DNA from 3 places in the Anabaena sp. EIM26 genome. Region 1 is predicted to be linked to each of the others. Evidence: predicted binding sites of a transcription regulator. Region 1 holds the regulator's gene; each other region holds the start of a gene.
The links. The regulator HrcA, encoded in region 1, represses chaperone genes, less so after heat shock. The targets are predictions, from matches to a motif close to TTAGCACTCNNGANTCNNGAGTGCTAA.
Positions count from the first base shown of each region.

Region 2: groL (chaperonin GroEL) is a predicted target of HrcA. The motif match lies at 1,403-1,429, and genes of this name have one in related genera.
Region 3: groES (co-chaperone GroES) is a predicted target of HrcA. The motif match lies at 1,705-1,731, and genes of this name have one in related genera.

Region 1 covers NZ_CM172472.1:2,202,631-2,213,678, reverse strand. Annotated here, with positions in the region: gene AC012T_RS09555 (phosphoketolase family protein) at 1-861, opposite strand, end outside; gene hrcA (heat-inducible transcriptional repressor HrcA) at 1,063-2,160, opposite strand; gene AC012T_RS09545 (rhodanese-like domain-containing protein) at 2,540-2,899, opposite strand; gene AC012T_RS09540 (DUF3352 domain-containing protein) at 2,961-4,634, shown strand; gene AC012T_RS09535 (hypothetical protein) at 4,757-5,242, shown strand; gene cysE (serine O-acetyltransferase) at 5,357-6,109, shown strand; gene AC012T_RS09525 (L,D-transpeptidase family protein) at 6,179-6,886, shown strand; gene AC012T_RS09520 (Npun_F5749 family FMN-dependent PPOX-type flavoprotein) at 6,890-7,471, opposite strand; gene AC012T_RS09515 (hypothetical protein) at 7,779-8,165, shown strand; gene AC012T_RS09510 (hypothetical protein) at 8,182-8,541, shown strand; gene nrdJ (ribonucleoside-triphosphate reductase, adenosylcobalamin-dependent) at 8,758-11,048, shown strand, end outside.
Region 2 covers NZ_CM172472.1:661,908-672,955, forward strand. Annotated here, with positions in the region: gene groL (chaperonin GroEL) at 1-1,370, opposite strand, end outside; gene AC012T_RS02730 (MraY family glycosyltransferase) at 1,529-2,611, shown strand; gene fabG (3-oxoacyl-[acyl-carrier-protein] reductase) at 2,721-3,461, opposite strand; partial or broken gene AC012T_RS02740 (NAD(P)H-binding protein) at 3,582-3,955, shown strand; gene AC012T_RS02745 (beta-barrel domain-containing protein) at 4,038-5,534, shown strand; gene AC012T_RS02750 (MFS transporter) at 5,616-6,809, opposite strand; gene AC012T_RS02755 (hypothetical protein) at 6,870-7,364, opposite strand; gene AC012T_RS02760 (rubrerythrin family protein) at 7,514-8,227, opposite strand; gene AC012T_RS02765 (GDP-mannose 4,6-dehydratase) at 9,038-10,036, shown strand; gene AC012T_RS02770 (glycosyltransferase) at 10,026-11,048, shown strand, end outside.
Region 3 covers NZ_CM172472.1:841,747-852,794, reverse strand. Annotated here, with positions in the region: gene groL (chaperonin GroEL) at 1-1,259, opposite strand, end outside; gene groES (co-chaperone GroES) at 1,374-1,685, opposite strand; gene AC012T_RS03605 (response regulator transcription factor) at 2,757-3,434, shown strand; gene AC012T_RS03600 (alpha/beta fold hydrolase) at 3,949-6,081, opposite strand; gene AC012T_RS03595 (hypothetical protein) at 6,086-6,976, opposite strand; gene AC012T_RS03590 (hypothetical protein) at 7,170-7,622, opposite strand; gene asnS (asparagine--tRNA ligase) at 8,295-9,686, opposite strand; gene AC012T_RS03580 (sll0565 family protein) at 9,775-10,119, opposite strand; gene AC012T_RS03575 (DUF6439 family protein) at 10,186-10,446, shown strand; gene AC012T_RS03570 (ATP-binding protein) at 10,504-10,953, opposite strand.

The sequences.
Region 1 (11,048 bases):
AATAATCATTGGCCATTGCGGTCGTTCCTTGAATCCATGTACCCGCGCTTCTCTTTGGATACCTTGAATTTCGGGAATAATTGTATCTAATACTGCTGCCATTTTTTGATGAACTTCCGCAGGATCAGAACCTTCCACAAAGTAAGGTTTATAGCCATAGCCGATAAATAGGCTTTCTAGTTCATCATGGGGTATTCGTGATAATACTGTGGGATTCGCAATTTTGTATCCATTCAAATGCAGAATTGGTAAAACCGCACCATCAGTAACGGGGTTGAGGAATTTGTTAGAATGCCAGCTAGTAGCTAAAGCGCCTGTTTCTGCTTCACCATCACCAACAACCGCAGCGACAATTAAATCAGGGTTATCAAAAGCAGCACCAAAGGCATGAACTAACGCATAACCTAATTCTCCCCCTTCATGAATAGAACCAGGGGTTTCTGGGGCAACGTGGCTAGGAATACCACCAGGAAATGAGAATTGTTTGAACAGTTTTTGCATCCCTTCAGCATTTTGGGAGATGTTGGGGTAATATTCGCTATAAGTTCCTTCTAAGTAAGTGTTAGCAACAAGTCCGGGTCCACCATGACCGGGGCCTGCGATGTAAATTGTACTTAAATCGTACTTTTTAATGACTCTGTTGAGATGGGCGTAAATCAAGTTGAGTCCTGGTGTGGTTCCCCAGTGTCCTAACAGCCGGGGTTTGACGTGTTCTTGTTTGAGTGGTTCTCTGAGTAGGGGATTGTCGAGGAGATATATTTGCCCAACAGAGAGATAATTGGCTGCACGCCAATAGGCGTTGATGTTCTGTAATTCTGTATCTGATAATGGCTTTATTTGTGGAGTGCTGGTAATGGTCATTTTAAACTCCAGAAAGGTATTTGCACGATTGGTGTCAGTGTATTGGTTGACTGACTCACTGCCATCTTACCTGTGATTAATTTTTTCGGTAGAAAGTTAAATATTTTTTTATCTCAATATAGAGACAACGAAAAAGGCATAGGAAATAAATCCTAGCCATAATAAAATAATAGAAATTTTTCTCAAGACGATTTAGGCAATTTAACTAAAAGCTTCTGAAAGGTAATCTGCTGCTGCGGCTACAACTGCGATCGCACTTTCATAGTCTAAACGAGTTGGCCCCAAAACTCCCACACTCCCCACCGGCACAGAACCCCGACGATAGGTAGAAGAAATTAAAGTACAACCACGAATTGGTTCTAGTGGGTTTTCTGCACCAATACGAATTGTCACCCTTGATTTCCCAATTTCCTCAGTTTCTGGTTCCTCACAGATTAAACGCCACAACTGTTCCTGTTCTTCTTCCAAAAGATGGATGATAGTTTGTACTTGCTGTAATTGGGAAAATTCTGGCTGACGCAAAACTTCTCCCACACCCCGCACCATAATTTGCGTTGCAGCTGGTGCTAGAGTACGACGTGTCAACTCTGCAATTGAATTTTTCAAGAATTCACCATAGCGTTGAAACTCTTGATCTAACTCACTCCAATCAAGTTTGGCTAACTCTAACAAACTCCGTCCGCGTAAGTGGCTATTTAAAAAGTTGGATACAATCTGTAACTCGTGATCAATTACCTCAGGATTAGGTTTAGTTTCTGAAGACGCTGTGAACAAATCCATCACCTTAGAATGCGTCTCATAACCATCTGTCACCACAATCAGCATAATTGTACCAGGTTCAATCTGCACTAATTGCAAATGTCGTAACTGTGCTGTTGCAGGTTGTGGCATAGTAATCAAAGTAATGCAGCCACTCAAAGTTGCTAAAATTTGTGCAGCACCTTGCAATAAAGCTTCCAAACTCCAATCTTCCCAAGGTCGAAGTTGTTGTAATGCTGCTTCTACCTCTTTAGTTAAAGCTTCTGTTCGTGTACCATCTCGGAAAAAAGGTGTAATTAGTTGATCAACATAAGTGCGATAACCAGAATCAGAAGGTATCCTCCCTGCTGAAGTGTGTGGTTGGTAAAGTAACCCGGATTTTTCTAAAACACCCATCACATTGCGAATAGTCGCGGAACTAACACCAAGATCAAACTCCTCAATTAGAGCTTTAGAGCCAACAGGCTCCGCAGTAGCAATGTAGTGGCGTACAGTTGCCCAAAGTATATGCTGTTGTCGATTTGTCAGCTGGACTTGCATAAGTGATATTTTACTGAAGGCAAATTTTAATCAAAGGTTGAAAAAATATTCTGGCTAGAACCGCAAAGCAAAAAAAGGTTAATAATTATTTAATTTAAGATAGCAAATTATATACTCGTATGATGGTGATTCACGCAAAATTTTCCTTTAAGTCATCATCACAGCGTATTAGCTGATACAGCTTGACCATAGCACCAAAAGCTGCGTTTAAGATGATATTTTCATCTTTTTCTGTATTCTTTCATAAGCTTCTCAGCAATGCTGTATTTTTCGATACTGATTTATTTATTTGATAGACAGGGAATGGAAATGAGGAGGACAAATCAAGTTAAAAATACTAAACTTCTGCCTCCTGTCTGCTGCCCCCTGTCTATTAATGTTAATACTGAGGAACGGAAGAATCAACTAAGATCGAATAAGCTGAAATCCCACCTGTAATATTTTTAACATTTGTAAATCCTTGAGCAACTAACCATTGACACATCTGGGCAGAACGTACACCATGATGACACAGGACAAGGGTTTCTGCATGGGGATCAAAGCGGGTAGGGACTTGCTCACCCCATGAGGCAAAATCACTCAGGGGCAGGTTGACAAAGCCTTCCAGACTTGCTATCTCAACTTCTTGGGGTTCGCGCACATCCATCAGTTGCATACTAGAATCACCTGCATCAAGACGTTGTGCTAGTTCTTCTACGCTAATTGAGGCAAAGGGTTGAACAAAAGATGTACCTGTCATGTAGTTTTTCTAAACGATCCTATACTATTCATGGTGACAGAAAAGCTGGAAAATAGGTTTAGTGAACAGTCAACGCTCATTTTATGGTTTCCTGGTAGCTGGTGTCATCGTCTTGCTACTAATTGGTATTGCTGGCTTTTATTGGTTTTTTGGTAAAAGTCCATTTAACTTCAGTGTTCCTAAATCTGAACCTGGGGCTGCTATATTTGTGTCAAAAACGTCACCTGTGATGGTGTCATTATTAATAAATCCCGACCGGTTGCAAGCAATAGACCAAAAAGGGGATATTTCCAAGCTCAAAAACAGTTTATTGTCCAAAAGTAATATAGATTTCCAAGATGATATCAAACCTTGGCTAAGTAATGAAATTACCCTGGCTGTTACTAGTGAAGATATAGACCGCGACCCAGAAAACGGGTTGCAACCAGGGTATCTGATGGCGCTTGCCACTGAGAAGCCAGAAAAAAGCCGTGAGTTTGTAGAGTTGTTATTCTCTAAACGGGCTTTAGCTGGAGCAAATTTGGCGGTTGAACAATACAAAGGTGTGAAGTTGCTTTCTGATACCCCAGAAGTAACAACACCTGAAAAAATTCAAAATCGTTTAGCTGGTGCGGTTGTTGATAATTTTGTTTTGTTTGCTAATGATGCTAAGGTTTTACGAGAAGCGATTAATAATGTCCAAGCACCGCAATTGAATTTGAGTGATTCTCCTGAATATCAAAAAGCTGTTCAAGAGTTGCCCAAAGATGCTGTAGCTGTAGCTTTTTTGAATCTGCCCATAGTTGCTAAGTGGCAAGGATGGGAATTAGTAGAATCAATCTATAATAGCCAAATTGTTTCTTTAGTATTAAATCCCCAAGGATTGCTGGCGGAAAGCACATTTTTAACAACTACAGAAGTTGCACCTCTATCTCCATTATTATCTAAACCTGTGGGTGCATTGGGCTATGTTCCCAAATCAGCAGGTTTGGCTGTTGCTGGGGTGAATTTAAGTAATTTGGGTGCAAGCGATTTAGCAAAACTGTGGAAACAAGGAACAGCTACAATCTACGGTTCAGAGGAACAGGCTATTTCTCGCTGGTTTAAACCTTTGGTGGATTTGCAAAAACGCTGGAATCTCAATTTGAGTGAGGATATTTTTAGTTGGGTGACAGGAGAATATGCGATCGCATCCCTAACTGAAGATAAACCACTTTTACCCAATCAAGCCAATTGGATGTTTGTGGTGGAAAAAACACCGCAGTTAGAAACAGGTATCGCTAGGTTAGATAACATCGCGATCAACAATGGTTTCAATGTTAGTTCTCTCATTCTCAACCAGCAAAAAGTCTCCGCGTGGACAGAGTTAACTGCTACTACTGAAGACAAATCAGCCGTCAACGTTGAAGCCAAAATCGGAGGAGTGCATACAACCATTGATAATTATGAAATTTTTACCTCTGACTTAGCAACGATGGAGAAAATTCTTACACATCAAGAAAATTCTCTTGTTGATGATCGCAATTTTCAAAATAGTATTGCTACCTTCCCCCAATCCAACCAAGGATACATATATATTGACTGGAAAAAGAGTAAAAACATTCTTGAAGGTCAGCTACCGATTCTCAAATTTGTCGAAGTGTTAGGAAAACCACTCTTTGATAATCTGCGATCGCTTACAGTCAGTAGTTATGGTAGTCAAGCAGGAACCCTCAAAGGTGGCGTGTTTTTGCAGCTTAATCGCTTCACCAAATAAATATCAATAGAAAAGTGCTATCTGTGTCACCTGGAAATGTGACACAAGCACTAGCAATTGGATCTTTTTTTACATAAAATTAGTATAGATAGTCACAAAAATCAACATCTGGGAGAGCTAACATGAGAGATCGTCGCTTCTGGCTTCACGTTCGGGGTGGCTGGCTGTTAGCTACAATTATCGCCATGATAGCTACACCTGTAGCCGCAGAGACAGCAAATTTTGGAACCCTGAAGTTGTTACCAGGTTTTGAACCAGGACAAGGAACCGTGACTGGTTATACAGGCGGATCTTATTCATTATCTGCCATGAGCAACCGCGATCGCGATAAAAATATTTGCATCGGCTTTGGTGATCCCAATCCTGATCACATCCTCGTCTTAGAAAAAGATTTCGATCAACTGAAAATACTAGTTAAAAGTGGCTACGACACCACTTTATTTATCCAAGGCCCAGACGATCAGACAATTCGTTGCGGTGATGATACAGGTAGAAGCAAAGATGCTAGTGTGAGCGATCGTCAATGGAAACGTGGCAAATATCGTATTTGGGTAGGTACATTTAATCGTGGATTCAAGCATAACTACACTTTGACTCTAGAACAATAATTCGTCATTGGAGTCAGGAGATCGAAGATTGTTCTCCCCAATCATCAATCATCAATGGCCAAGTAACGATAATATGAGAGAGTAGCTTGTCTTGCTCTCCAAGGGTACTATCTCGTGCTATCTACACTAAGTGCCGATTTTCGCATTATCTTTGAACGTGACCCCGCAGCCAGGAGTTGGTTGGAAGTCCTGTTTTGCTATCCGGGTTTGCAAGCCTTAATCTTCCATCGGTTAGCTCATTGGCTGCGTAGTATTGGTATTCCATTTTTCCCACGCTTGATTTCTCATATAGCTCGATTCTTAACCGGCATTGAAATTCACCCAGGCGCTGTAATTGGTCAAGGCGTATTTATTGACCACGGAATGGGAGTAGTCATTGGTGAAACAGCCATCATCGGTGACTATGCCTTAATTTATCAAGGTGTCACCCTTGGGGGTACTGGTAAAGAAAGCGGTAAACGCCACCCCACATTAGGCGAAAATGTTGTTGTTGGCGCTGGAGCAAAAGTTTTAGGAAATATTCAAATTGGGAATAATGTCCGCATTGGTGCAGGTTCAGTTGTTTTGAGAGATGTTCCTTCTAGTTGCACAGTTGTAGGCGTACCAGGTCGCATTATCTATCGTGCTGGAGTTCGAGTTTCCCCTCTAGAACACAACAACTTACCAGATTCAGAAGCTCAAGTAATTCGTACCTTAGTTGACCGCATTGAAGCATTAGAAGAACAAATTCAAGCTCTCCAAAGTCCGGCAAAAACTCCAGTTTTAGCAGGTAAATTTATTCAAGAGAATGAATTACCAAAAGAACACAACTTTTGTAATATTAGAGATAAAAATATCCAAGAATTTTTTGATGGTGCGGGAATTTAGAAACGCAAGTTTGGGTTTTTCCCGCCCATTCATTAATTTAGATTTTTGATTTTTGGATAATTTAAAAATATGCCAATCATCAATACAGAAGCACTAACAAAAAATGTCAAACAACATGGAATAATATTAATTATTCCCTTGTTTTTTGTAGCTAGTTCTGTATTTTATTGGTTGCAACTACGAATAGGTTTAATATTTCCAGTTACAGAAATTCCTGAGATTTTATGTATTTACAATTGCAAATTAGAACAAAAAATACATAAACCTCTAATTGAAGATGAATTATTAAATTATGACCAACCAATAGAAAAATTAATTACAAAACCTATCAATAAACAGAAAATCTCTATTTTAATTGAGAAATCCCAACACAGATTAACGCTTTATTATAACCTCAGTCCCATCAAATCCTATCCTGTTGTTTTTGGTGCTAACCCGACAGGTGACAAACAAAGAGAAGGTGACAAAAAAACACCAGAAGGAATTTTACAAATTCAAGACCTTTATCCGCACCCCCAATGGTCAAAATTTATGTGGTTGAATTACCCTCATCCTCAATCTTGGCGAAAACATTTTCAAGCTAAAATTAATGGTGAATTAGCTTGGTATATTCCTATTGGTGGTGAAGTGGGTATTCATGGTGTACCTGCGGGTGCAGATGAAATGATTGATATCCGCAAAAATTGGACTTTAGGCTGTCCTTCTTTAAAAAATAAAGATGTAGATGAGATATATCAATTAGTGCAGAAAGGTACAGTTGTGGAAATTAATCCTTAAACATTAAGGATTGATTTCTTGGCAATACCAATTTTCATTTTCATCAAGTTGATAAAAAGTTCTATTTTGTGGTTCCCCTCGCAATTCCAAATGGTCTACTTGTGTAGGTTCAAGCAATAACAAACAAAAAGTTTCTACTGGTTGAATAGGATCTGGTGCTGGTGGTGTAAACGCTTCTGGATTTCTTACTCTCATTTCACCCGGATCAGGCCAAGCAAATTGTAATCTAGCTGCATCACTTAATTCTTGCCACATTTTGATTCTCGCAGGTTGTAAATGTGGATGAGAATTAGCAGTAATTAAAATTAATTTTCCAGCGATACGAAATTGTTCTCTAGTTTTAGGGAAATACCAGCAAACTTCCCCCCAAGATTGTTGCTCTATTTGTTCAGCTTTTGCACTACGAATATCTGTAATAAATTTTAGCTGGTTTGTATCTTCCAGAAAACCACGAAATACTACAGTGCGGTTTGCAGGTAAACCATTTTCTCGCACCGTTGCAAGTTGTACATAGCGGGAATAAACCAAACTGCGGTTTTGATGTAAAGCGCGAGTGATCAGACTGCGCCAGGGTGCTAGAGACATTTTTATTGTGGTTGTAATTTATACCTTTGTATGAATAGTACAAATTGGTAAATTAATTATAATTTACCACCCTGAAACCAAACTATTTGGCGTTATATTCTTATTTCATCCAAAAATAAATGGATCTTTATTATGGTTCAAGAACTGGAACATAAATGTCAGAGTGCATCTTTCCCCGAAACTGCCCCAGCAGCGAATCCTGTGTTTTTTAGAACTTACATTTGTTGAACTGGTGGGACAAAAGGCGATCGCACTTACGCGATTTAGTTGAATTAGATAAAACTTACCCCCAATTTAAGGATAAAAAATGAATAGTGCTGAAAAATGGGCCTTGATTTCAGAACTTCCTCCAGACACTAAGCATAACCCTGAAAAAATAGTCAAGATTGCTAAACAAGCTAATGGCAAAATCGTCTTTTTAGAAGAAGGAAAACCTGGTAAAGGAGGAAGTGGACTATTACATATTTTGGAGAAACATCAAGAAGACTTTACCAAACGTGGAATTTCTGAAGATGAAATCGCCGATGTTGTTATGGCTGCTGTAACCAGTGGAATATTTCTTGGTTATCAAGGAACAGTAGAACCTCGAAGAGAAATATATGAAGTAACTTTTAATGAAAAAAAGCAGTGCATAGCAGTGACGGTAAGTAATAATGGTTATATAGTTGGAGCTAATCCCGCGTCTTTACCATAATTCCACCTGCATAGCTATGACCATCAAAATCAAATTAATGGCTGATTATGGGTGCGACCCTTTATGGTGGGCAGATGTTGATAAAGTTGGTAACATCGACCCAGCAAGATTGCCCCTCAGCAAAGAAACCATTAACCGTCTCAGAAATTGGGCAACCAGTTATAATGCAACATTAAATTGGCAAAATCCTGCTAATTCACCAGATTTGAGTCCAGAAGAAGAAGAAGCAGCTTTTGAACAAGAAGGTATTAGTTTGTGGAAACAACTGCAAAAAGAACTTGCACCTAATTATGAAGTTATATATTTCAGTGAGCAATTAGGTAAAGTTGTAACAGATATCAATGAATTAGAATCTTTACTAGCTATAAATGCTTAGTAGTATGATGTATAAGCTTTTTTAATAAAAATGATAGATAAAACTTTCATGATCTATAACCCTGACTGTGTGCACAGGGTTTTGTACTGGAACTAAAATATAGTTACAATTAATACTAAATAAGACATAGCGCAAAGTGGTAAATTTATCAATCTTCCATCCACTAACGACTTGGCGTTATAGTCTTAATTTGTTAGTCAGCAACAAGACCTTATTATGGTTCAAGAACTGGAACGTAAACGCCAGAGTGCATCTTTTCCCGAATCTGCTCCAGCAGCCAATCCTGTGTTTTTTAGAACTTACAGCCGCAGGACAGCCGCAGGTTTAAGGGAAAGTTATGATCAGGTGTGCGATCGCACTCTAAAAGGCTTAGTCGAACTGGGAAAACTCACCCGTGAAGAAGCTGCTATTTTAGACAAAATGCAGCGTAACATGAAAGCCCTTCCCAGTGGGCGTTGGATGTGGGTTGGTGGTACAAATTGGTTAACTAAACCCAAAAACTTCTCCGGTGCTTATAACTGCACCTCCACCAACCTTGTAGACTGGAGTGCTTTTGGCTTAATGATGGATCTAGCCATGATGGGCTGTGGCACAGGAGCCATCATTGAACCACAATATATTAATCAACTGCCTCCTATCCGTAATCGCCTAAATATCACCGTCACAGGTGAAATTGGCAGCACTCCTAAAGAACAGCGTCGTGAATATACACAAACCGATATAGAAGCTAACACCGCTACTATCCACGTTGGAGACAGTAGGGAAGGTTGGGTAAAATCCTATCAAACCCTTTTAGAACTCTCCACCGACGAACGCTTTACAGGAGACGTTGAAGTAATTGTAAATATTAGCGACGTGCGCCAATCGGGGGAAACCCTCAAAGGCTTTGGCGGTATGGCTAATCCTGTAAAATTACCTGGATTGTATCAACGTTGTGCCTCTATTCTCAATAAGGCTTTAGGTAGACAATTAAACTCTGTTGAATGCTGTTTATTAATTGATGAAGCTGCTGTCACCATTGTCGCTGGGAACATAAGGAGATGTATCGCTCATGGAGCAAGGGTTTCAGCGATTGATGGCATAAAACCGATTCAAGATATTCAGTTAGGAGATTTAGTATTAACCTCTTCTGGTGAGTATCGTCCAGTAGTTAATAAATTTATTCAAGGTGTACAAGATGTTGTAGAAATTCGTACCTCCACTACCTCCATTCGTTGTACTGCTAACCACCGTGTTGCAGTTTATGATGGTCTGCGTTCCTATAGCTGGAAGTATGCTGGTGAACTACAACCAGGCGATCGGCTAATCTCCGTTCCTCATAACAAAGGTGCAGACTGTGCAAGCACTGATTATGCTTGGTTGCTCGGTTTTTACATAGGAGATGGACACGCAAACAGGCGATCAACAGGACAATCTGAAGTAGTTTTTGCTCTCTCTAAGTCCAGACTCGAAGGTCAGTTAGGCACAAAATGCCTTCGGATACTAAGAAGTTTGGGATATAACCCAACTATTTGTTATGGCGGAAAAGGTAACTACGGTTTTATCAAGGTATATCGCAAGGAACTAGCTGAGGAGCTTTTAAAATACAAGCAAGCTTGGGGAGTTCCCATTATTCCTGAAATTATTTGGAAAGGCAGTCTAGAAATTCGTGCTGCTTTCTTAGCAGGTTTGAGTGACGCAGATGGTACTCCTTCTCGGAATGTACTTGTTAACTCAAACAAATTAGAATTTTTACGAGAAATCCAAAAACTAGCCCTTTCCCTGGGAATTGCTACAACTTTACAAGAACGTAAACCTAGAGCAATTCAAGGAAGAGATAAAATTTATGATGGATGCCACGCGCTTCACATTAAAGGTTTGCAATCTCAAGCAGTAGTTGTTGGCTTAATTAATCAATTTGCTATCAGAGATGCTTTTACCATCAGGTTAGCAAAGAAAAATGGTTTAACTCTACCTTACCAATTAGTTCAAGAACTAGCGGCCACAGGATGGCAACCCAATACTTTGTGTCGTGCTAATGTCCTTTGGGTAGATCCAAAAGGCAGACCAGGAAAATTCCGAGACGCTAATTTTGATACTCTGATTGCTGAGGATCTAGTTAACCCACACTGGCTACCAATCGAGGTTCAATTTGTTGCTCCCGCAGGTCAAGCTGAAACTTTTGATATTGAAGTAGAAAGCGATCATGAATTCATTGCTGATGGCTTGCTAGTCCACAACAGTGCTGGTATGCGTCAATTCATTGCAGAAGATGAACAAGGCGCAACTGCCAAAGATAACCTCTGGCAACAAGACACAGAAGGCAACTGGCGCATAGATCCAGAACGCGATTCTTTGCGGATGGCGAATCATACAAGAGTGTTTCACCGCAAACCTACATTAGAAGAATCCATTGCAGCCGTTCAAAAGCAATATTACAGTGGTGAGGGTGCAATTCAATGGGCTGGTGAAGCTGTCGCTAGAGCTAATATTGATTTACTAACTACACCAGAACTGAAGACTGAGTT
Region 2 (11,048 bases), 1.5 Mb from region 1:
GCATTATCTGCAATTTGCCGTAGGGGAGCTTCTAAGGCTCTTTGGACAATTTCTGCCCCAATTCTTTCTTCAGGGTCGAGGGTGTTCTTAATTGCATCTACTTTCAAAGACAGATGAATCAAGGTTGTACCACCACCGGGAACAATGCCTTCTTCAACTGCGGCTTTGGTGGCATTGAGTGCATCTTCAATCCGTAGTTTACGGTCTTTGAGTTCGGTTTCTGTAGCTGCACCGACTTTAATGACTGCCACACCACCAGCTAGTTTAGCAATGCGTTCTTGTAGTTTTTCGGTGTCGTAGTCGGAATCAGTTTCTTCCAACTGTTTACGAATTTGAGCAATCCGCTTTTGCACCTCTGGCTTGATGTCACTGCCAGCTACAATTGTTGTATTTTCTTTGTCAATGGTGATTTTGCGGGCAGTTCCCAGCATTTCCAAAGTAGCGGTATCTAAGCTTAAACCGATTTCCTCAGAAATCATCTGTCCATCGGTGAGGATCGCGATATCTTGTAACAAGGCTTTACGGCGTTCACCAAATCCCGGTGCTTTGATGGCGGCAACTGCCAATACACCCCGCGCTTTATTGACTACTAAAGTCGCTAAAGCATCGCCATCCACATCTTCGGCAATGATCAGCAAAGGTTGACCTAACCGGGCAACTTTTTCTAAGACAGGTACTAACTCCTGAATACTGCTGATTTTTTTGTCAGTAATTAAGATGCGGGCGTTTTCAAATTCTACCGTCATCCGGTCGTTGTTGGTGATGAAGTATGGAGAAATATAACCCCGGTCAATTTGCATCCCTTCCACTACTTCTAATTCGGTGGTCAGAGATTTAGATTCTTCAACGGTGATTACACCATCTTTGGTGACTTTTTCCATAGCTTCAGCCAGCATACTGCCAACTTCTTCGTCGTTACCAGCCGAAACGGTAGCTACTTGAGCGATCGCACTTCCTTCTACTGGTTTGGCAATTTTTGCAATTTCTTGCACGAGTGCCTCAACGGTTTTATCAATTCCCCGTTTCAAGCTAATAGGGTTAGTACCTGCGGCAACGTTCTTGAGTCCTTCTCGAACTAAAGCTTGTGCTAGAACCGTAGCAGTAGTAGTTCCATCCCCAGCCACATCCTTGGTTTTGGATGCTACTTCTTGGATTAGTCTAGCTCCAGTGTTTTCCAAAGGATCTTCTAATTCAATTTCCTTGGCAACAGTGATACCATCGTTGACAATTTGAGGTATACCAAATTTTTTTTCTAAAAGGACGTTGCGACCTTTTGGCCCCAAGGTGATTTTCACCGCATCAGCCAAAGCGTTAATACCCTTTTCCAAGGCCCGCCGTGATTCTTCATCAAATGCAATAATTTTCGCCATGTTTAATTTCTCTAGCGCTTCCATTAGACAATTTAGCACTCACAGGCAAAGAGTGCTAAGTCCCTTAGCCACTCAAATTAAGAAATTCTAATAAAAAATTGATTAATATTACAATTGATGCTGATTTTCAATACTAGCAGTAATGGTTAAAGTGGGAGATGAACCTAGACAACTCCCTTAAGTCTCTTGGCATTGCTAACCCTAGCGGCACCGGCTGGTTAGCGGTTGTATTTACTTTTATTTTGGCTTGGTTTGTGACTTGGCGTTTAATTCCGGCAATACGTCAATTTGCCTTGCGGGTAGGTTGGGCAGACCAACCCAATGCCCGACGACTTAACCAAGAACCTTTACCTAATGCCGGAGGTTTGGCTATCTATGCCGGTGTTATTGCCGCTTTGGTGCTTGCTAGTCTCTTACGACCCATTGAACTCCAAGGGGTGTTAGCTCAGGTACTAACAATCCTTTTAGGAGGATCTATCTTAGTCCTTGTTGGTTTTATTGATGATCAATTTGGCTTACCTCCTTCTGTGCGTTTGTGGGCGCAGATGATCACGGCACTCTTGCTGGTGGCTAATGGCATTAGCATTAAAGTTACTTTTGGTACACCCATAGACTCGCTATTGTCGATGGCGTTGACAGTGTTGTGGGTAGTAGGTATTACCAATGCTATTAACCTGATGGATGGTATGGATGGTTTGGCGGGAGGAATTAGTTTTATTACCGCCATGAGTTTGTTAGGGGTTTCGGCTCAGTTTAATAATCGAGCCGCAGCCACCTTAGTTTTAGCCGCTTTGGCAGGTGCAGCACTGGGATTTTTGAGGCACAATTTCTATCCCTCACGGATCATTATGGGTGACGCGGGGGCATATTTTTTTGGCTACGTACTAGCAGCAACTAGCATTTTAGGAAAACTCCAACAAAACACCGTTTATGCTCTTGTACCCACGGTTTTATTTCTGATGTTGCCAGTATTAGATACCACTCAGGTTTTTGTACGGCGACTCCTAGCAGGAAAAAACCCCCTGAGTACTCCCGGTAAAGACCATTTACATCACCGTTTGTTGGCTTGGGGGTTATCCCAACGCCACGCAGCTTTGACTCTGTGGTCAATTACCTTGTTTTTTAATTTGCTGGCTATGAGAATACAAGGTATGAATTTAGCAGTTATGCTCACATCTGCCGCTAGTATTATTTTGCTTTTGGGTTTTACTATCTGGCAAAGAATTAGGAGTAATTCGTAATTACAGGAGTGAGGAGTTCGGAGGTAGGAGTCAGAAGTCAGGAGTCAGAAATCAGGAGGTAGAAAATCAATACAACTCGGTACTCGGTACTCAATACTCGGTACTCGAATTACATCACTATGCCCCCGTCTACATTAAATACTTGACCAGTGATGTAAGCTGCTGCGGGATCTGCTGCAAGAAAGCGCACCATACCCGCAATTTCTTCAGGTTGACCGTAGCGGCCGAGGGGGATGAATTGGAGAATATTTTCGGCTTTGATATCGCTGGTCATGTCGGTGGTGATAAAGCCAGGAGCGACGGCGTTAACGGTGATGCCACGGGAAGCAAGCTCTTTGGCAACTGTTTTGGTAAAACCGATCACACCTGCTTTGGCGGCGCTGTAGTTGGCTTGTCCTGGGTTGCCCATTTGTCCAGCAACAGAGGCGATATTAATAATTCGCCCAGAACGTTGTTTGAGCATAATTTTGCTAACAGCTTTTGTACATAAAAATACTCCAGTTAAATTCAGGTCTATAACTGCTTGCCAATCTTCTAATTTCATTCGTAACAGTAAGGTATCGCGGGTAATGCCTGCATTATTGACCAAAATATCGACACGCTTGAATTTTTCAATGGTGGTGTTAATGAGCGTGTCTACTTGATCTGGTTGAGAAACGTCGGCTTTGAGAGCAATCGCATCTCCCCCATTAGCGATAATTTCTGCGACTACTTCGTCTGCTGCTGCGCTAGAACTGGCATAGTTGACAACTAATTTAGCGCCTTGGGATGCTAATTGGAGTGCGATCGCTCTCCCAATCCCCCGTGATGCTCCTGTGACAATCGCAACTTGATCTTTTAATAGTGTCATTTAATTTTCCTCAATATCCAACAGACCCTTTATAAGTAAATCTTTAAAGGGTGTAATGACGCAACATGATCGGAGTCAAAAAAGTATAAATCGCAGCCTAAAATTTCCATTGTAGGCAACAACGCTCTCTGTTTGGATTACCGCGCTAATATTGAACTCATTGACCAAGCTAAAGTCCAAGCTAAGGTATTGAACATTTTGTTTTCATATCCGTTTTAGGTGCTGAGAGAGGATATGAAGATGCACCCATGTTCAAAGCAAAACGAGCCATAGCAAAGATATCTGCAAAGTAGTGGCTTAGATTACACTATTTTACGCCTAGCTGGACTAGCATCAAACTTGCTACCACTGGCAGAACGTTTTTAGGAACCTTTCGTAATTTGCTGGCTAATGAGTTTTTCTGTACATCATAAGAAACCGCAAATGTAGAAAGAATTTTTAACTTTCAATTGGAAACTTTGGAAAATTTTTTGCACCGTTATTTAGAAATTTAAATTAGGTAATTGGTGATTGGAAAGACTTCTACCCATTACCCATTAACCATTACCTATTACCCATTACCCATTACCAAAATCTATGAAATATTCCCTAGCTGCAAATGCTGCTCAAGCACGTCAAACAAAAGAGAGATTTGCTCAACCAGAAGAACAATTATCTTATGAATTGGGTAAAGCTGTACAAGAATTACCACCACTTTATACAAGATTATTAGCCGGAACAATCAGCATCATTATATTTGGAGCAATTTCCTGGGCGCATTTTTCCGAAATTGATGAAGTAGCTACAGCACCAGGAGAGTTAATTGCATCTACCCAAGTCAGACCAGTGACATCTTTGGGTAATGGTTCTATTTTAGCAGTAAAGGTGAAAGAGGGCGATCGCGTTACCAAAGATCAGATTTTAATTGAACGTGACCCTAATTTACAACAAACAGATGTGAATCGCTTGGCTAAAGCTAGTAAATTAATTGAGGAAGACTTACAACGTTTACAAGCAGAACGGACTGGGGGAAAAACTGCGGGAACAAAACTGCAAGATGAATTGTTAAACTCGCGTTTATCAGATTACAAAGCCAAACAAGCAGCCGCAGAAGCAGAAGCGCAACGTCAACTTTCTATTATCAATCAAGCAAAAGTCCGGTTGACTCGGTTACAAGAAAATTTAGCCAGCGCTCAAACCAGTGTTATTAATGCTCAAACTAATATAGTTAATGCTGAAAATATCCGTATTAAAGTTGAAAATAATTTAAGTATTGCTCAACAAAGAGAAAAAAATCTCAGCACTTTATTAAATCCCGGTGCAGTTCCCAGAGTAGATTATTTAGAAGCACAAGAAAGATTAAACCGTGCCAACACAGAAATTATTAGAAGTGCAGATGAAGTAACTAATGCCAAAAACAGATTAACAGAAGCAAAAGATAAAGTTTCATCTTTAGAAAAAGATATTGCTGCTCAACGTCAAGAAATTAAACAAGTTGAACAAGCTTATCAATCTGCACTTAATCAAGTTTTACGTTTATCCTCAGAACGTCAAAGTGAAATTTTAACGCTGATAAATAAACGCAAAGAAGAATTAACCAATATTGCTGGTCAACTAGAGCAAGCGAGAAAGCAAAAAGATGGAGAAACTATTAAAGCACCTGTAGCGGGGACAATTTATAAAATCAAAGCCACTAAAGGGCCGGTTCAATCTGGTGAAGAATTATTATCAATTGTCCCTGAAGGGGAAGAAATGCTATTAGAGGTAAAAGTTCTCAATCGTGATATTGGTTTTATTCGTCAGAACATGAAAGCAAAGGTGAAATTAGCAACTTTCCCTTTTCAAGAATTTGGAATTGTTGATGGCGAAGTTACACAAATTAGTCCCAATGCGGTAGTTGATAAGGATTTGGGATTAATTTTTCCGACTCAAATTAAGTTGAGCAAACATTCAATTAATTTCCGAGGACAAGATGTAGAATTTACACCAGGTATGACTGCAAATGCAGAAATTGTCACTAGAAAAAAATCAGTTTTGACGTTTATTGTTGAGCCAATTACACGCAGATTTAGTGAGGCTTTTTCTGTGAGATAAAAAACTTAAATTAAACTTTTGTAGAGAGGTTGTATTCAACGTCTCTTTTTTTGTTTTTGTTTGTTAAATTTATCCAATCCCTCAACTACAAGTCAAATACCTAAACATGAAAAATATTAAAATAGCAAAACCCATCGCTGCAAAAAACACACTACTAATTCCCCCAAAACCAAACGCAACACCCATCAACAAAGGACCCATAGTTTGTCCTAAACCAAAAAATGTCCCATTTACTGATACGACCGTTGCTAAATATTCTTTTGGTGCTAACTCCGCTAACAACGTTTGAATACTGGGAAAACCTATTCCTAAACCAATACCAAATATTGTTGTCGGGATTAACAATAACCAGATATTTGAGACAAAGGGAACAATTAACATTGCTAAAGCATACAAAAGATAAGATGCTTTAATCAAATTTGTTGGTTGATATCTTTTCGCTAATCTCCCTAACTGAGATGACGTAATTGTAATTGCTACAGACACACTTGAAAGTATTAAGCCAATAGTGGCAGGTGGTTCTTTAAATATATCACTAATTAATTGTGGTAAATAGGTAACATAAGCACCATAAAGAAGTACAAAATTAGACGCACTGGCAATAAATAAACCAAATAATTGTCGATTTTTGATTATTATTCCGGCATTGCTAAAATATTCTTTTAGGTTGCGATCACCTTTTGGCTCTGGATTTTGCAAAACAAATAACACCAGCAACCCTACAGGAATCGCTACCACAGGTAACATAAAGGGATAATACCACCCGATTGTTGCTAATGCACCACCAATTAACGGATAACTGGCAGTACCAACACTGCTAAAACTGGCATTATATCCCATTGCAGCAGCGCGTCTGTCTCCTTTATATAAATCACCAATTATAGTAATACTTAAAGATAATAAAGAAGCTGCACCAATTCCTTGCAATAAGCGTAAAAATAATAATAAATTAAAATCACGAGCAAAAGCACAAGCTGTACCAGCAATTCCAAATAAAAACAGAGAAGGGACAATAATTATTTTTCTACCCCATCTATCAGCTAATACTCCAATTACAGGCCCTAAAAACAAGGCAGGTAATGTAAATACTGTAATTAATAACCCTAAATTTTTGGGGTTGATATTTAAAGATTTAGCCAAATAAGGAAATGCTGGAGTCACACTAGAAACTCCAATTACAGCAATTAGCGTAACTATACAAATAATCTGAAAATTCAACTCTTGATAAACTGGTTTAAGGTCTTTTAATGGTTCTTTTTCTTCTGATGAAATCATAATTATGCACCTATGATATTTTTAATTAAAATCTTACATGATTTTAGTGGATAAATAACCTTATGTATTTGCTTTTAAAAACAAAATATAATCAACTATTTTTTGCTTGCTACTAAAAAGAGTAGTTTCATAATAAGTCAAACGATGATGTTCACCAGAATATAAAACAAAAGTAATCCAATATAACTGATTTTCAATTTGAATTTTTTTGCCAAACCTACTTTTAGGGGTAAAGGAAGAACTGCGCGAGTTAATTATTACTGTTTCAATTTCAGCTAGTGATAGTTCAATAACTCCCTGAGAAAATATATTTCTTTGTTTCAAACTAATTCGACCCAGGGTTGAATTGAAATTGCAAGTTAGTACTTCATAACAATTATCAAGGTCTAAAAATAAAATACTAATAAATGCACCCACTAACAAATAAAAGCAAAGTATTGTCCAGCCACCAAAAATAGAGGAAAGTATTCCTAAAGCAGGTGTAAAAGAATGATAAAGTATATCTTGCCGAGAAAATTCTTCAATTCTGTAAATTCTTTTTATTTTTGGCTGCATATTTATTTCTTTTTCTCTTCAAAAATATCATTTAGCTAGTAGAAAGAAAAATAAAATCCCCCTTCCGTACTTTAGACATTATAAAGGAAGAGGGATAAGGCTAGGATTTTTTGAAATTGAATAGAATGACACCTCAATTTAGTTCTGTTTTAAGCAGCAACTTTTTCTTCAAGAGGTTTAAAAGTCTTTTTGGTCGCACCGCAAATAGGACAACTCCAATCATCAGGAATTGCCGCAAAAGGTGTACCAGGTGCAATTCCTGAATCAGGATCACCAGTTACGGGATCATAAATCATGCTGCATTGTCTACAAATCCATTTCTGAGTTGCAGGATCTTCACCTGCTATTCTGGTTACAGCTTGTCCTCCGTTTAATACTTCTAAAGCTTCAGAGTAGCGATCTGCATGGTGATTTTCTATGAATTTCAGCAAACCAAAACGGTGTGCTGCGGTGCGGAATGTGTTGGCGTGTTCGCTAGATTCTTGTGCTTGTTTGAGAAATTCTTCAGCTGCGGGATGATCGCGATCGCTTTGAGCAGCAGCAGCAAAATCAGGATACATTGTAGTGTATTCGTAGGTTTCACCTTCAATTGCTAAAGACAAACAGCGAGAGATAATTTCTTTTTTTTGTTCTTCTGTTAAACTCGCTGCATCTTTAACAGCTAGTTCTGGATGCAATAACTCAAAATGAGCAAAAGCGTGTTCAGTTTCTTGATCTGCTGTTTCCTTAAAAAGTTTTGCTAAGTCTGAAAAACCTAGTTTACGCGCTACGTTAGCAAAAAACAGGTATTTGCGATTTGCCATCGATTCACCACCGAAGGCAGATTCTAAGTTTTGGAGTGTAGTAAAGTTTGACAAATCCATAATTGTTTGTACGTGTCGGCGAAGTGATATTTCATGGAAAAACAGACTTTCAAGCCAGGTTATATGAACCTATATCTAAAATACAGTAGCTGTCAGTAATCATTGGTCGCCATGGATTTAGGAATCATCAACCTGTACAGGAATAAATCTCTATACATGACTTTGTAACTAAATTTTGTGTTAAAGTTACCTGCAATATACTGTGTCTAGATAGATTTATACAACCTGTTCAGCCTCTCTATTAATGACCAGTTTTTACCTGTTCTAGACAATTATAAAACCTAAAACAGTTATTAGTTTATCCATTCTTAGCTAATATTTAGTAGGGTGTGTCAGATACCGAAAATTGGTAGATTTTTACTGAATGATCGAGTTTGATGCATTCTACAATCTTGCGTTAAGAGTCATACGCAGCTTTCGTGATTTTAGAGATCAATAGCTTGCCAAAAGAGATTAAATCTGCATTACTATTTGGTGAAAATGCGAATTGCAAATCCCGGATTTCTCACCACAATTCTCAAAGCCTTATAAAATCTAGATTCCGGTTTTTCACACTGCATCAAAAAATAACCTGTCAAAAATGCCCAAAACATATTTTGGGTAAGGATTATGGCGAATGCATTCACGGGACTTGTGAGAAATGCGGGAAATGTTTTGATCACTGCTACCAGTGATCAAATCAATGAAATATAGTTAAATAAACTCAGTAGTAACGGAGTTTAATATATCACGGGTAGCTAAATCAACTTCATTATATACTAGATACATAATTTTAGTAGACTAAAACAGTCATACTCAAAAAGTATATCTATGACAAAGACAGCCCTGATTACAGGCATTACAGGTCAAGACGGTTACTATCTCAGCCATTTGCTCCTCAACCAAAATTACCGAGTTGTGGGTTTGGTATCTCCACACCGACAAGCCAACTTGTCAAAACTGGGAGACTTGGCAGACAAGGTAGACATTTACACTGTTGATTCTAGAGATAGTGCGGCCTTATTAACGGCTGTCGAACAATTACAACCCCACGAAATTTACAATTTAGCCGCACCCAGCTTTGTTCCTGATTCTTGGCATGATCCTCTAGGAACACTGGATCTAATCACAGGTACTGCTACTAGATTGTTAGATGCAATTAGGCAAGTTGGTTTATCTACACGTTTTTATCAAGCTAGTAGTTCAGAAATGTTTGGGGATGTTGATGTTTCTCCTCAAGATGAAGAAACTACTTTTCGTCCTAAAAATCCCTATGCAGCCGCAAAATTACACGCTCACTGGACGATGGTACATCATCGGCAGCGTTATGGCTTATTTGCTTGTAGCGGTATTTTGTATAACCATGAATCTCCTCTGCGTCCTCCTCAGTTTGTCACACGCAAGGTTTCTTTAGCGGTAGCATCAATTAAATTGGGTTTAGCCGAAACTTTAGAAATGGGTAACTTGGATGCTAAACGTGATTGGGGTTTTGCTGGAGATCATGTTGAAGCAATGTGGCGAATGTTACAGGTAGATGAGCCGGAAGAATATGTGATTGGTACAGGTAAACTCCACAGTGTTAGAGAATTAATTGCCACAGCTTTTGATTGTGTGGGACTAGACTGGCAAAAATACGTAGTTACTAATAGCAATTTATTACGAGCGGATGAACATTTTCAACTTGTTGCTAACCCTAATAAAGCTAAAAATAATCTTGGCTGGGAACCTAAAGTTAGTTTTGAGCAACTGTTAGAGAGAATGGTGAATACTGATTTGGATAAATTGCAAAGTGGTAGAGTGTCACCACAAATATCCCAAAATGCTAATTAATGAAGTGATAGACAATCTCAAGCCTGGTGAAAAATTGAGTAATAAAGCCAATCATTTATTCGTATTTTTAGAAATTTTTGCCCTTGAAGGTGGGATTCAATCCTATATTAAAGACATTTTTCGTGCCTATTTGGGATTAGAACAAACCTGTAAAGCAGAAGTTTTTTTATTACGCGATAGTGATGATTGTGTAAATCCTTTTGCATCAGAAAATTTGAAATTTCATTATTTTAAAAGTGATTTGCCACAAATAGGGAGAGTCAAATTTACTTTAGCCTTGCTTCGCTATCTCTTGCAAAAAAGGCCGCAACACGTTTTTTGTGGTCATATTAAATTGGCGGTACTGATAAAAACTTTATGCCAACCTTTGGGGATTCCCTATACTGTACTAACTTATGGGAAGGAAGTCTGGGAACCGCTTAAAAATCAAGAACGAAGTGCTTTGGCTTCCTCTGCGGCCATTTGGACAATTAGCCGCTACAGTCGAGATTGTGCTTGTGCTGCTAATGATATTAATGCTGATCAGGTAAAGATGTTACCTTGTGCTATTGATGGGGATAAATTTACTCCTGGGATTAAAGCACCAGAATTAGTTGAGAAGTACGGTTTAAATAATGCCAAGGTGTTGATGACTGTAGCACGTTTGTGGTCTGGGGATATTTACAAGGGTGTAGATGTCACCATTAGAGCATTACCGCAAATTATGCAGGTGTTTCCAGAGGTAAAATATTTGGTAATTGGTCGTGGTGATGACCAACTGAGATTAGCGGAGTTGGCAAAAGAGCTAGGTGTGAGCGATCGCGTGATTTTTGCCGGTTTTGTCCCTACAGAAGCATTAATGTTACACTACCGTCTAGCAGATGCCTATGTTATGCCCTCTCAAGAAGGCTTTGGTATAGTTTATCTAGAAGCAATGGCTTGTGGTATACCAGTTTTATCTGGTGATAATGATGGCTCGGCTGACCCCTTACAAGATGGTAAACTAGGATGGCGAGTACCACACCGCAACCCC
Region 3 (11,048 bases), 1.4 Mb from region 1:
AAGTGAGCCAAGGTTGTACCACCACCGGGAACAATACCTTCTTCTACAGCAGCTTTGGTAGCGTTGATAGCGTCTTCCAAGCGCAGCTTCTTGTCCTTCATTTCGGTTTCGGTAGCTGCACCAACTTTAACGACAGCTACACCACCGGACAATTTAGCCAAACGCTCTTGTAGTTTTTCCTTGTCGTAGGAAGATTCGGTTTCTTCCATTTGACGGCGGATTTGTTCGCAACGAGCCTTAACTGGAGCTTCGTTACCTTCAGCTACAATTGTTGTGCTGTCTTTGGTGATGGTGATACGGCGAGCTTTACCCAGGCTATCTAGCTTGGTGGTATCCAGCTTCAAACCAGCATCTTCGGTGATGAGTAGACCACCAGTTAAGACGGCAATATCTTCTAGCATAGCCTTACGGCGATCGCCAAAACCAGGAGCTTTAACGGCTGCAACGTTGAGTACACCGCGCAAACGGTTAACTACTAAAGTTGCTAAAGCTTCTTTTTCGATATCTTCAGCGATAATCACCAAAGGACGACCAGAACGAGCTACTTGTTCAAGTACAGGTACTAAATCTTGTACTAAAGCAATTTTCTTGTCTGTTAACAAGATGTAAGGCTCATCAAAGACTGTTTCCATCCGCTCTGCATCAGTAGCAAAGTAAGGAGAGATATAGCCTTTATCAAAGCGCATCCCTTCGGTGATTTCGAGTTCGGTGGTCATAGACTTCCCTTCTTCTAGGGAAATCACGCCTTCCTTACCCACTTTGTCCATTGCTTGAGCAATCATCTGACCGACTTCTTCGTCGTTACCAGCAGAGATGGACGCAACTTGTGCGATCGCTTTAGAATCTTCTACAGGACGAGCGTGTTCAGCAATCTTTTCCACTAAGAAAGCCGCAGCTTTATCAATACCACGCTTCAGCAAAATCGCATTAGCGCCAGCTGCAACGTTCCGCAAGCCTTCTTTCACGATCGCATGAGCCAAAACAGTAGCGGTGGTTGTACCATCGCCCGCAGCGTCATTTGTCTTAGAAGCAGCTTGACGAATTAGTGCCACACCTGTGTTTTCAATGTGGTCTTCTAATTCAATTTCTTTAGCGATGGTGACACCATCGTTAACGATTTGTGGTGCGCCAAATTTCTTCTCTAGAACTACGTTGCGACCTTTGGGTCCAAGGGTGACAGCAACTGCTTCAGCTAAGATATCAATACCGCGTTCTAGAGCGCGACGGGCGTTTTCGTTATAGATAATGCGCTTTGCCATAAGAGTCTAAATTCGGGTAGTAAGTTAAAATTTGTCTTGAATTTGGTAATTGGTGATTGGTAATTGGTTATGGGGAAAACTCTTTCCCAGTACCTCATCCCCCTCATCACCCATTTACATGACGACTGCTAAAATATCTTTTTCAGAAAGCAGCACGTACTCTTCGGTTCCGAGCTTAACGTCGGTTCCAGCGTACTTGGAGTACAGCACTTTATCACCAACTTTGATTTCTAATTCTTGACGGCTACCGTCATCATTACGCTTGCCAGGTCCAAGGGCTACAACTTCACCTACTTGGGGCTTTTCCTTAGCGGTGTCGGGCAAATACAGACCACCTGCGGTCTTCTCTTCTGCGGCGGTCACTTTTACAAAAACGCGATCGCCTAGAGGTTTAACGGTCGAAACGGTCAGAGATACAGCTGCCATAAAAATTTTTTTCCTTTAGTTAGCACTCTCAACTCCTGAGTGCTAATTTACCGAAGTGCAGCATACAATGGCAACGATTGCTTGTGTACGGGTTTCCGAACTGAGCGATCGCAACTGTACTTAAGCATAAATGCCTAATTGTGATAGTTGTCTGGTTCTGTTGCGTAAGTAATGAATATTTTTATATGGACAACATTTATTTGCAAAGCGGGGAAATTGTTATAGAACTGTAATCAGGGAACCGTTCAATGAGTAACATTACAGTAAGTCCAAAAATTGCCTTCCTCTCCCCAAAACTACTAAAGCTGTGGAAGGAACTTAAAGCCCTAAGTCATTGTGTGAAAGCTATAGGACTGGCAAACCTTCACTGAACAGCGTTCTCTTGGTTCTGAGCAGACAGTTGCTCACTCATGGACAAAACAAGCTAGTCTAGAGTCCTGGGAATGCTTAAAACTGGGACTTAAAGAGCCACATCTCAACCAGCGGCTTAGTTAGTCATCCCATTTGCATCTTCAGAACTAAAACCAACTGCTTGCGTGTTTGTTGTTCTAGGCAGATAATGGTAGTTTACCCAGATGGGGTTTGGTATAGCCAAACAAAACCGGAAGTCATTGAGCGGATCATCCCAGAACACTTAATCGGCATAATGGTGGTGGAAGCATAAGCCTTTTTAACCCATCCTTTGCCAGAAACTTCCCCGGTTTCTCGTGAACCTCTAAATAGAGGCTTAACATCCAAAGGATATAGTAGAGCAACAGTAAGCGAATGAAAGTGCGGGTAAGTTTTGAGCTAGGGTCATCTTCAGCTAAATACTGAACTTGTCAACCAGAAAGATTATTATTTAATCAGGTTTAATCAGGTTTTTTAGCCCGCCCCTTTCAAAGCGATATATAATAGCGCATTATAAATACTATTGCTCTCCGTATCCTTACTGGAATTTTGCCATCGAGCTACTAGTAAGATTGAAAGTGACCTTCACTTTTTAGACTTCGAGGCAGCAAAGGCAAGTTAAGTGGGAAAAACAACAACATCTCAATAATCCACCATAGAGGATAACTAATCAAGACCTTGATGGATCGAAGCGCGACAAGTGCCACTGCTATGAAAGAGTCCAGCATGAAAGATCACAAACGACTTCTATTGATTGATGACGACCCTAACCTCATCTTGCTGGTGAAGGATTACTTAGAATTCCGAGGATACGAAGTCATCACGGCCGAAAATGGACGAGAAGCTCTGGATATTTTAGAACATGATGTTCCAGACATGATCATCTGTGACGTGATGATGCCGGAAATGGACGGGTACACTTTTGTGGAACAAGTACGCCAAAATGAACGTACAAGTTGGATTCCCGTCCTCTTCCTCTCCGCTAAGGGACAAAGTGCAGACCGAGTGAAAGGTCTAAACAAAGGTGCTGACGTATACATGGTCAAACCCTTTGAACCAGAAGAACTCGTAGCACAAGTAGAATCCTCACTAAAGCAAACCATCCGTTGGAAAGAACATCAGACAAAGGGAGGGGAAAACGGTTCCCGTATCCAAGTTCCCTTCGATGTACAGCTAACCCCAACCGAACTGAAGGTAGTCCAGTTTGTAGCCAGGGGTTTAGCTAATCGGGAAATCGCTGAAGAATTAAACGTCAGTCAGCGTACCGTGGAAAGCCATGTTTCCAATATGTTGGGTAAAACCAATCTCCACAACCGTACCGAACTAGCGCGTTGGGCGATTGAAAATCAAATGGCTTAAACCCTCTGCTGATTTACCGAAGTTCTGAGTTTTGAGTTAGGACATAATAGCTCAAAACTCAAACTGGTTACGTAACTTGACTTCAGTTTGAGAGCTAATAAATTATGAATTGTGAAGTCGAACGTGGATTTTTAATTCAAACTTCATAATTCATAGTTTATGATACAGCCCTCAACTGCTATGTTCCAACCCGGATATCACCTAAAAATATCACTACATCACCCCCACGCAAATCCCCCATTTTCCCAGATGGAAAGGAAATATAGCTCATACGGGCTGATAAATCTTTACACAACAGAAAATTAAATTAAAAATCAACATTTTGCAATATACGCAAATTAGCAATTATTTTTTACAAAATTAGTGTATGTGTCTTAAATAAAACTAGTTATATAGTATTTACTTCAATGCTTGTTATTAAAAAAACAAAGTAATTGCAAAAAAAACTTAATGCCAGTAGAAAAATAAGATTTTTGAAAGAGACGCTATGTAAAACGTCTCGATAAAGTTAAGATTACACAGGTATATAAGAGTACGATAACCAGTATACACCCCACAAAGTTAGCCCAACCAAAATAACAGTTACTATCAATTTCCAATTAATTGGTTTTTCTGGCAAAGTATCCGTGATAATAACCGGACTGCCAGGAGGGTTAAATTGATCGAGTAACTGGTTAACATTGGCTTGGTTTCTCACTACTAAATCAACACCAGTCCAAATATATTCCTTATTGTAAAGGTTGGGACTTTTCTTCACACCACCGAAATTGTTAAACAACGCATCATCAAAATAAGTGGTGTCGGTTACGGCTTGGTTATGAAAGGCAATTAACGGGGGATTATAGTCCTTATTGGAAAGCGAAAAGTAGATTTTCTTCTCTTCACTAGCTATACAGTCAAAATTGGATTTTTGTTGCCCAAATCCTGGTTTAGCCCAAGACTGGGGCTTGACAATTTTATCATCTACACCATGTAGAATCCCAATAGGTAAAATTAATTTACTACCGATTTTACGGATATTTATTGGGTTTTCTGCAAAGGGAGAATTAAAGAGTTTTAAAATCCAGAGAGCTATCTGCGGAATGCCCATTTCCGTACTTGGGGCTGGATCAGCAGTAATAATTTGTTTGGGTAAAAATCTTTGTTGATTTGGTTCGAGATAAAGAGGCCAACTCAGTGCTAATAATCCTCCCAAAGAATGACCAAATAGATAAAAGTCAAACTCTGATTGGGCAATATTGGGATAATCATCAGATAACTTTTTCCAAGCTCTATCAGTAATATCTATCGCTTGGTCAATCCATTCTAAAGGACTATGTAAAAGACTTAAGCCAACGGTGGAAATAAGTTTGATTAAATTCTGTCCATAGCGACGATTGAACCATGAAAACAGCACTTTAATCACAAAAATGATTACGACTAAGGCTAAAGAAACTCGAAGATAATTGACGAAATTAGGTTTGATTAATTTGCGGGCAACTTTCCCTATTTCTCGCCGCCGTTTTTGCTGTTGATCTAAAGTATCTCCTAGTTTAAATTTCTCACCTTTGGAAATAACATTTTGCAGAATTTTCCACCAGGATAATTCATGCTTTTCTTGATTATCTCTATACGCTGTTTTCTGTTCTATATCATCTGGATAGGTACTTTTTTGAAAATCTGGAAAAACTACATAATAGCCTTGTTTAGCCAATTCTTCTAAATGATCTTCATAGAATTTTGGCATACACAAAGCAAAGCCGTGTAAGTAAGTAATTAATCTGAGTTTTCCTTGCTCATCACGATAGGGAGCATCAGGAGCATAGACTTGGATAAAATTACCTTGAATGTGACTACCTGACTGGTAGATTGTGTAGCCTTTTTTTGTGTCTATAGTATGCTCCCATTCTAAGGCTTTTTGACTTGCAGCATCTACCATCAATATCTCTTTTTCTTTTTGAGGAGGTTGCTTACCGATAACTTGTATTTGCTGCTCTGTGAACAACAAACTTAAAGCCAAGATCAATTCAGATGCACTACCAGGAAGTGTCCCGATAGTTGATGAAGGCATAGCATTACCAAGTAGGGCAATAAATGTTCCTACAAATAACCATGACCATTTCAGTCTGACCCAAATGCCAATACCAATTAGTAGCATAAACAAATTAACTACAATGGTAATAATTGGTGGGCCACTCAGATTCTCAGGGACATAACGCAAGATTCCCGCAAAAAACTCTGGTTTTAATTCTATTCCTATATAGTTCTTGGTAATATCTATCCCAGCCAGTACAAATGCAATTCCCCAAGCTAAAATTCTCACTAATGTAACTGCCCAAGCTGCTCCAGCACGGTAAGCAAGTTCAACACCAATAACAATAAACAGTGGCAAAACTAAGTAGTGCAAGAGATAGCGAATCATGCTGAGACTTTCTAAAAGCTCTCCTGCACCAATAAGTTTTCCTGTTACCAGAATAGAATTGTCATAGCTAAGACTGACTAACAATAAGGGAGTTACAATCATCGCTACACTGGATGATTTTCGCCACAGACTAACCCCCCAACCTATTAATATCCATGCCATCACAGCTATACTGAGATGTCCCAGGGGATATATGATTGACAAAATATTGTTAATTGGCGCATCTTCAATTATTGATAGGAGCATATTGCTAATTCTTTATTGCTAATTCTTTGTTGATGATTAATTTTTCTTGATTAGTCTTTCTAAATTGAGTAATGCCTTTGTCGTAGACTAGCCAGGTGAAAATAGCTACTCCTGCTTCTGTCCCACCTAAGTCATGGAGGATATGAAATAAAGCATTGAACGCTATTTGGGGGTCTGTATAAGGATTGCCACCATACTTATCTAGAAGAAATACAAAACTTAAGTTAACTCCTACTGAAAAGAAGGGAACGAGGATAATTTTCCAATCTTTGAGTAGCTTATAACCTCGATAAGTCAAAATACCAAAAACTAAAGTCAGTGCAATATAGATTGGCACTTTAAAACTAGGGTTATTAGCTTGATAACCTAACGGGTATAAAATGGAGATAACTAACAAACTAATAGCAAACAAAATGTTAACTATTCTGGTGAGAATAGTTATCTTGAGAACTAAGCCATCTGACCACAATACAAATGATGAAATCAAAAAAAAGTAGAACATGAAATTCAGCATTGTAAAATCGTTGGCATAATACCAGCATTGGGTAACGTGCCAACCAATTTCAGCAGCGATCGCCACCATTACAAAAGCTAGACCTAGTTGAGAAGCAAAAATAACTTTAAATCCCAATCCCAAATTTTTTAACCCAGCATAAAAAATTCTCATTGCCAAGGGAATCAGGGCAAAAGTGATAATGTGTGTGAGAATTAATGCAAATTTCCAACCACCAGTAATGCAAGTTCGCTTTTGATCAATTAACTGCGATTCGGCGATTTCTGGCAATATAGTCAGGGTGTAACCAAATCCAAATAGTACTATACAGAAACAGAGAGCGATAAAAGCTAAATCAGCATTAAATATTTTGCTGGTGCTATCTTCTTGAAGATTTTCCATCGGTTCAATGCGTTATTTTCTCTTGATTAGAACAATGCTTTTTTTGCCATAGAAAACTTAATCGGCTGGCAAAAATCTCAGCAATTTCCAAACACAAATAGCAAATATTTCATATATTTTTATAAAATTGAGCTATGTTGTGTTTGGCAGAAAAGCTATATCAACTCTTCAAATAAATCAAGGCTGATTATGCTTAGAAATCAGAACTTAAGTTAACAGTTAACCTGACATTATCTGGTTTAAAACCACTTCCTGCTGCCATATAGATCGTATCTCCAGCGTCCAAAACAGCCGGACCACCGCAAGCTCTAATTAGGTTGGTATCTTGCGTTACTGCTTGAGGATTACAACCAAATTCAATCTTTCCATCAGGACCTTTAATTAAAATGCTGTTAATTTTTCCAGTTGCAGTTGCAGGTTCTAAGCAAACCTTCACAGAGCGAATCACGGCTGGATAGGGTAACTGGTTCTTCACCTCATATTCAAAACTTCCATTCACAACTGGTATTTCTTTGAAAATATTTCCTGGGATAGGTCTGCAACTATCTGCCATTGCTGTTGTCGGGGAAAAGAACATCAAACATGACAGAGCAAATGCAAATATCAGCACCTTTGCACAGTCCATAGACTTTTTCAATGAATTCATGATCATAGTCCTTGTTTAGCTTGTAATTTGTAATGCCAAGTAGTTGAGGAACATGGTTGATTTAGAGTTTCTAAAATTGAACTCAGAAATCGTTGTGTTTTTTGTTCCTGCCTTTAAGACGATTTCAGATGGCAATTTGTGAATTTTTGAACTAGAAATTATTTGTCGAACTTTTTTTGGGGAATAATTAATCCTGAGTACAGCATGGCGTAAATAAACCAACGGTTCGACGAGCTATCCCTGAGGGATGCTATTTCATGGAGGGGTAAACCTAACGTTTATTCTCTATTGCCAAAAATTTAAATCCTACCTTTCGCACCCTAAACTGTCACACAACGAAAATGGGTCGTTTGGAAATTTGGGATCGGCGATCGCCTATGAATATTAGTTAAGTTTTGTCAAAAATCCAACATTAAATGTGGATAAAAAACAGAAAAAACCGATTGTGACACTGGGGGTGTGGGAGATGCGTTAAATACAAGGACTGATAATGGACTAACATCTATTTACGTAGTTTTTCTACGTATTTTTTCTATTGTTTCTGGATATAGAGAAACACGCATTAACAAGTTTATAAATGAATTAATATATTTAAATGAATAGTAACTAAGATTAGGGTATATATAAATCAATACTATGGTAGAGACGTTGTAAATAACGTCTCTAAAGTCATTAAAACTCCGCGCTTTGTGGTGTGCGAGGGAACGGAATTACATCACGAATATTGCCCATACCCGTCATAAACTGCACTAATCTTTCAAAACCCAAACCGAAACCAGCATGGGGAACAGTACCATAACGACGTAAATCTAAATACCACCACAAATCTTCGGGGTTCATACCTTGGGCTAAAACCCGTTTTTCTAACACATCTAGCCTTTCTTCCCGTTGGGAACCACCAATTATTTCTCCTATTTTTGGTGCGAGAATATCCATTGCGCGAACGGTTTTTTCATCATCACTCAACCGCATATAAAAAGCTTTGATTTGGGCGGGATAATCTGTAACAATTACAGGCTTTTTAAACAGTTGTTCTGCTAAATAGCGTTCATGTTCTGATTGCAAATCTGCACCCCAACTAACAGGATAGTCAAATTTAACATCAGCCTTTTCTAAAAGTTTGACTGCTTCTGTATAAGTCAATCTTTCAAATTGATTATTAATAATGTTATTGGCGGTTTCTAAGACAGTTTTATCAATCCGTTCATTGAAAAATTCCATGTCTTCTGGACAGGTTTCTAATACATATTTAAAAATATATTTAAGAAACTCTTCCGCTAAATCCATATCACCTTCTAAATCACAAAAAGCCATTTCTGGTTCAACCATCCAAAATTCTGCTAAGTGACGAGAAGTGTGAGAATTTTCCGCGCGAAAGGTGGGGCCAAAGGTGTAGACGTTAGTAAAAGCCATTGCCATAATTTCGGCTTCTAATTGTCCACTTACTGTTAAATAAGCAGGTTTACTAAAGAAGTCTTGGCTGTAATCAATTTCTTGATTTTCGGTGCGAGGAACGTTCTTTAAATTAAAATTGGTAACGCTAAATAATTCTCCCGCACCTTCGCAATCACTAGCAGTAATAATAGGAGTATGTACCCACAAAAATCCTTTTTCTTGAAAGAATTGGTGAATAGCGGCTGAACAAGCATTTCTCACCCGAAATACTGCACCAAAGGAGTTAGTTCTAGAACGCAAATGTGCAATGGTTCGCAAAAACTCAAAGGAATGACGTTTCTTTTGTAGAGGATAGGTATCAGGATCAGCATCACCGTAGACTTTGACGCTATCAGCTTTTAATTCTATCCTCTGTCCTTTCCCTTGGGAAGCCACAAGTACACCTGTCACTTCCACAGAAGCACCAGTATTTATTTGTTTTAATATTCCTTCGTAGTTTGGTAAATCTTGATTAATGACAATTTGCAAATTACCTAGAGATGAGCCATCATTGACTTCCAGAAATGCAAAGCCTTTTAACTCGCGTTTTGTTCTTACCCAAGCTTGAATCACCAGAACTTCTTCTGGTTGACCAGTTTTTAATATTTCTGCAATGCGACGATTTACCATTTTCTACAATTTGTATTTTGTCAATGTATATATTATTAATTTTATGAAAAATTAACAGTTTCAGCCAATCAAAAATCCCAATTTGGAATTACCCAGCACAAGACTTTAATAGCCAGCCTATAATTATACCTAAACCACCAAAGCGGACAGATTGCCAAAAAGGTCTTTTCAGGCTATTCCAAGAAAATAACTGGCTTTCTAAGTTAAGTTCTAACGCCTCTAACTGTTTTTGAATGCGCTTTAGCTCTGACTTAATTTCTGGGGGCTGCTTTTTATTTTGTTTCAGATTTTTTAATTCTTGTTGCCATTGTGCCTTTTGTTTTTGATCTTGTTGCACTTGGGCATATCTTTCTTTTAATAATCGGAGTGAAGTTTCTACTTCTTCTAGTTCCTGTTCAAAGTCTGGCTGCTGGTTTTCCTGTAAATTAGTCATTGGTGATTGGTCATTGGCTATGATGATTAAATCATAACTGTTACTCTTCACTCACCACTTGGTTTTATGTCTCAAACTAGTCAACTGAATGAAATCAGCACTCTAGAACTGGCTCAAGCCCTGATAGAAAGGCTAAGTATCTCCCCTAATGATTGGCATCGCCTCAAGTCTAACCGCAATTCCCGTGCTAGTGAACAGGTAGCGGCTGCGATGGTGTTTCTCCTCAAAAACCAGCCTCAAGAAGCTCAAGCGAGATTAGAACAGGCTATTGGTTGGTTAGATAAGTCAATTTCTGCCCCTCCTTGTGAAAGTCACGGAAAAAAATGAGGGAAATCTATATCAGGATTAGGGGCGTATTGCAATACGTCCCTACTTGGGGTTCCTTCATCGCCGTAATGATAGAAGGCGACGGGTTTCTAGTTGCTTACAAAGCCGCAATTCTGTGCCTTTACGGTTCCACTCTACCTGATCAAAGATTAGATGCAGAAGAGACATACCGCGTCCACTTTCGGCTTCATCTGGTGGTAAATAGTCTGTAGGATCGCTATCGCTATCAGGTGAGGGAGTGAAGCCACTTCCTTGGTCTGAAATAATCCACCAATATTGATTATCTATTAGGGAAAAACGAACTACTACTAGTTTGCCGGGATCAAGATTATTGCCATGTTTAGCTGCGTTGACTAGGGCTTCTTGAAGTCCTAATCGCAGTTCGGCTTGTAATTTTGTAGGAACATCTGCCAATAGTAAATCTAATATGGGACAAAGATAAAGGGTTGAGGCAAAACTAATAGTGCCCCAATTACGTCCAACTGGACGGAGGGAAATGGTAATCACAAGAGAAACCCCGTAGCTTTTAGTTAGCTAGACATTAGTTTGGTGTCACAGGCACCCTAATAATCATTGAGGTGGTCATACTGCCTTCAAACTTG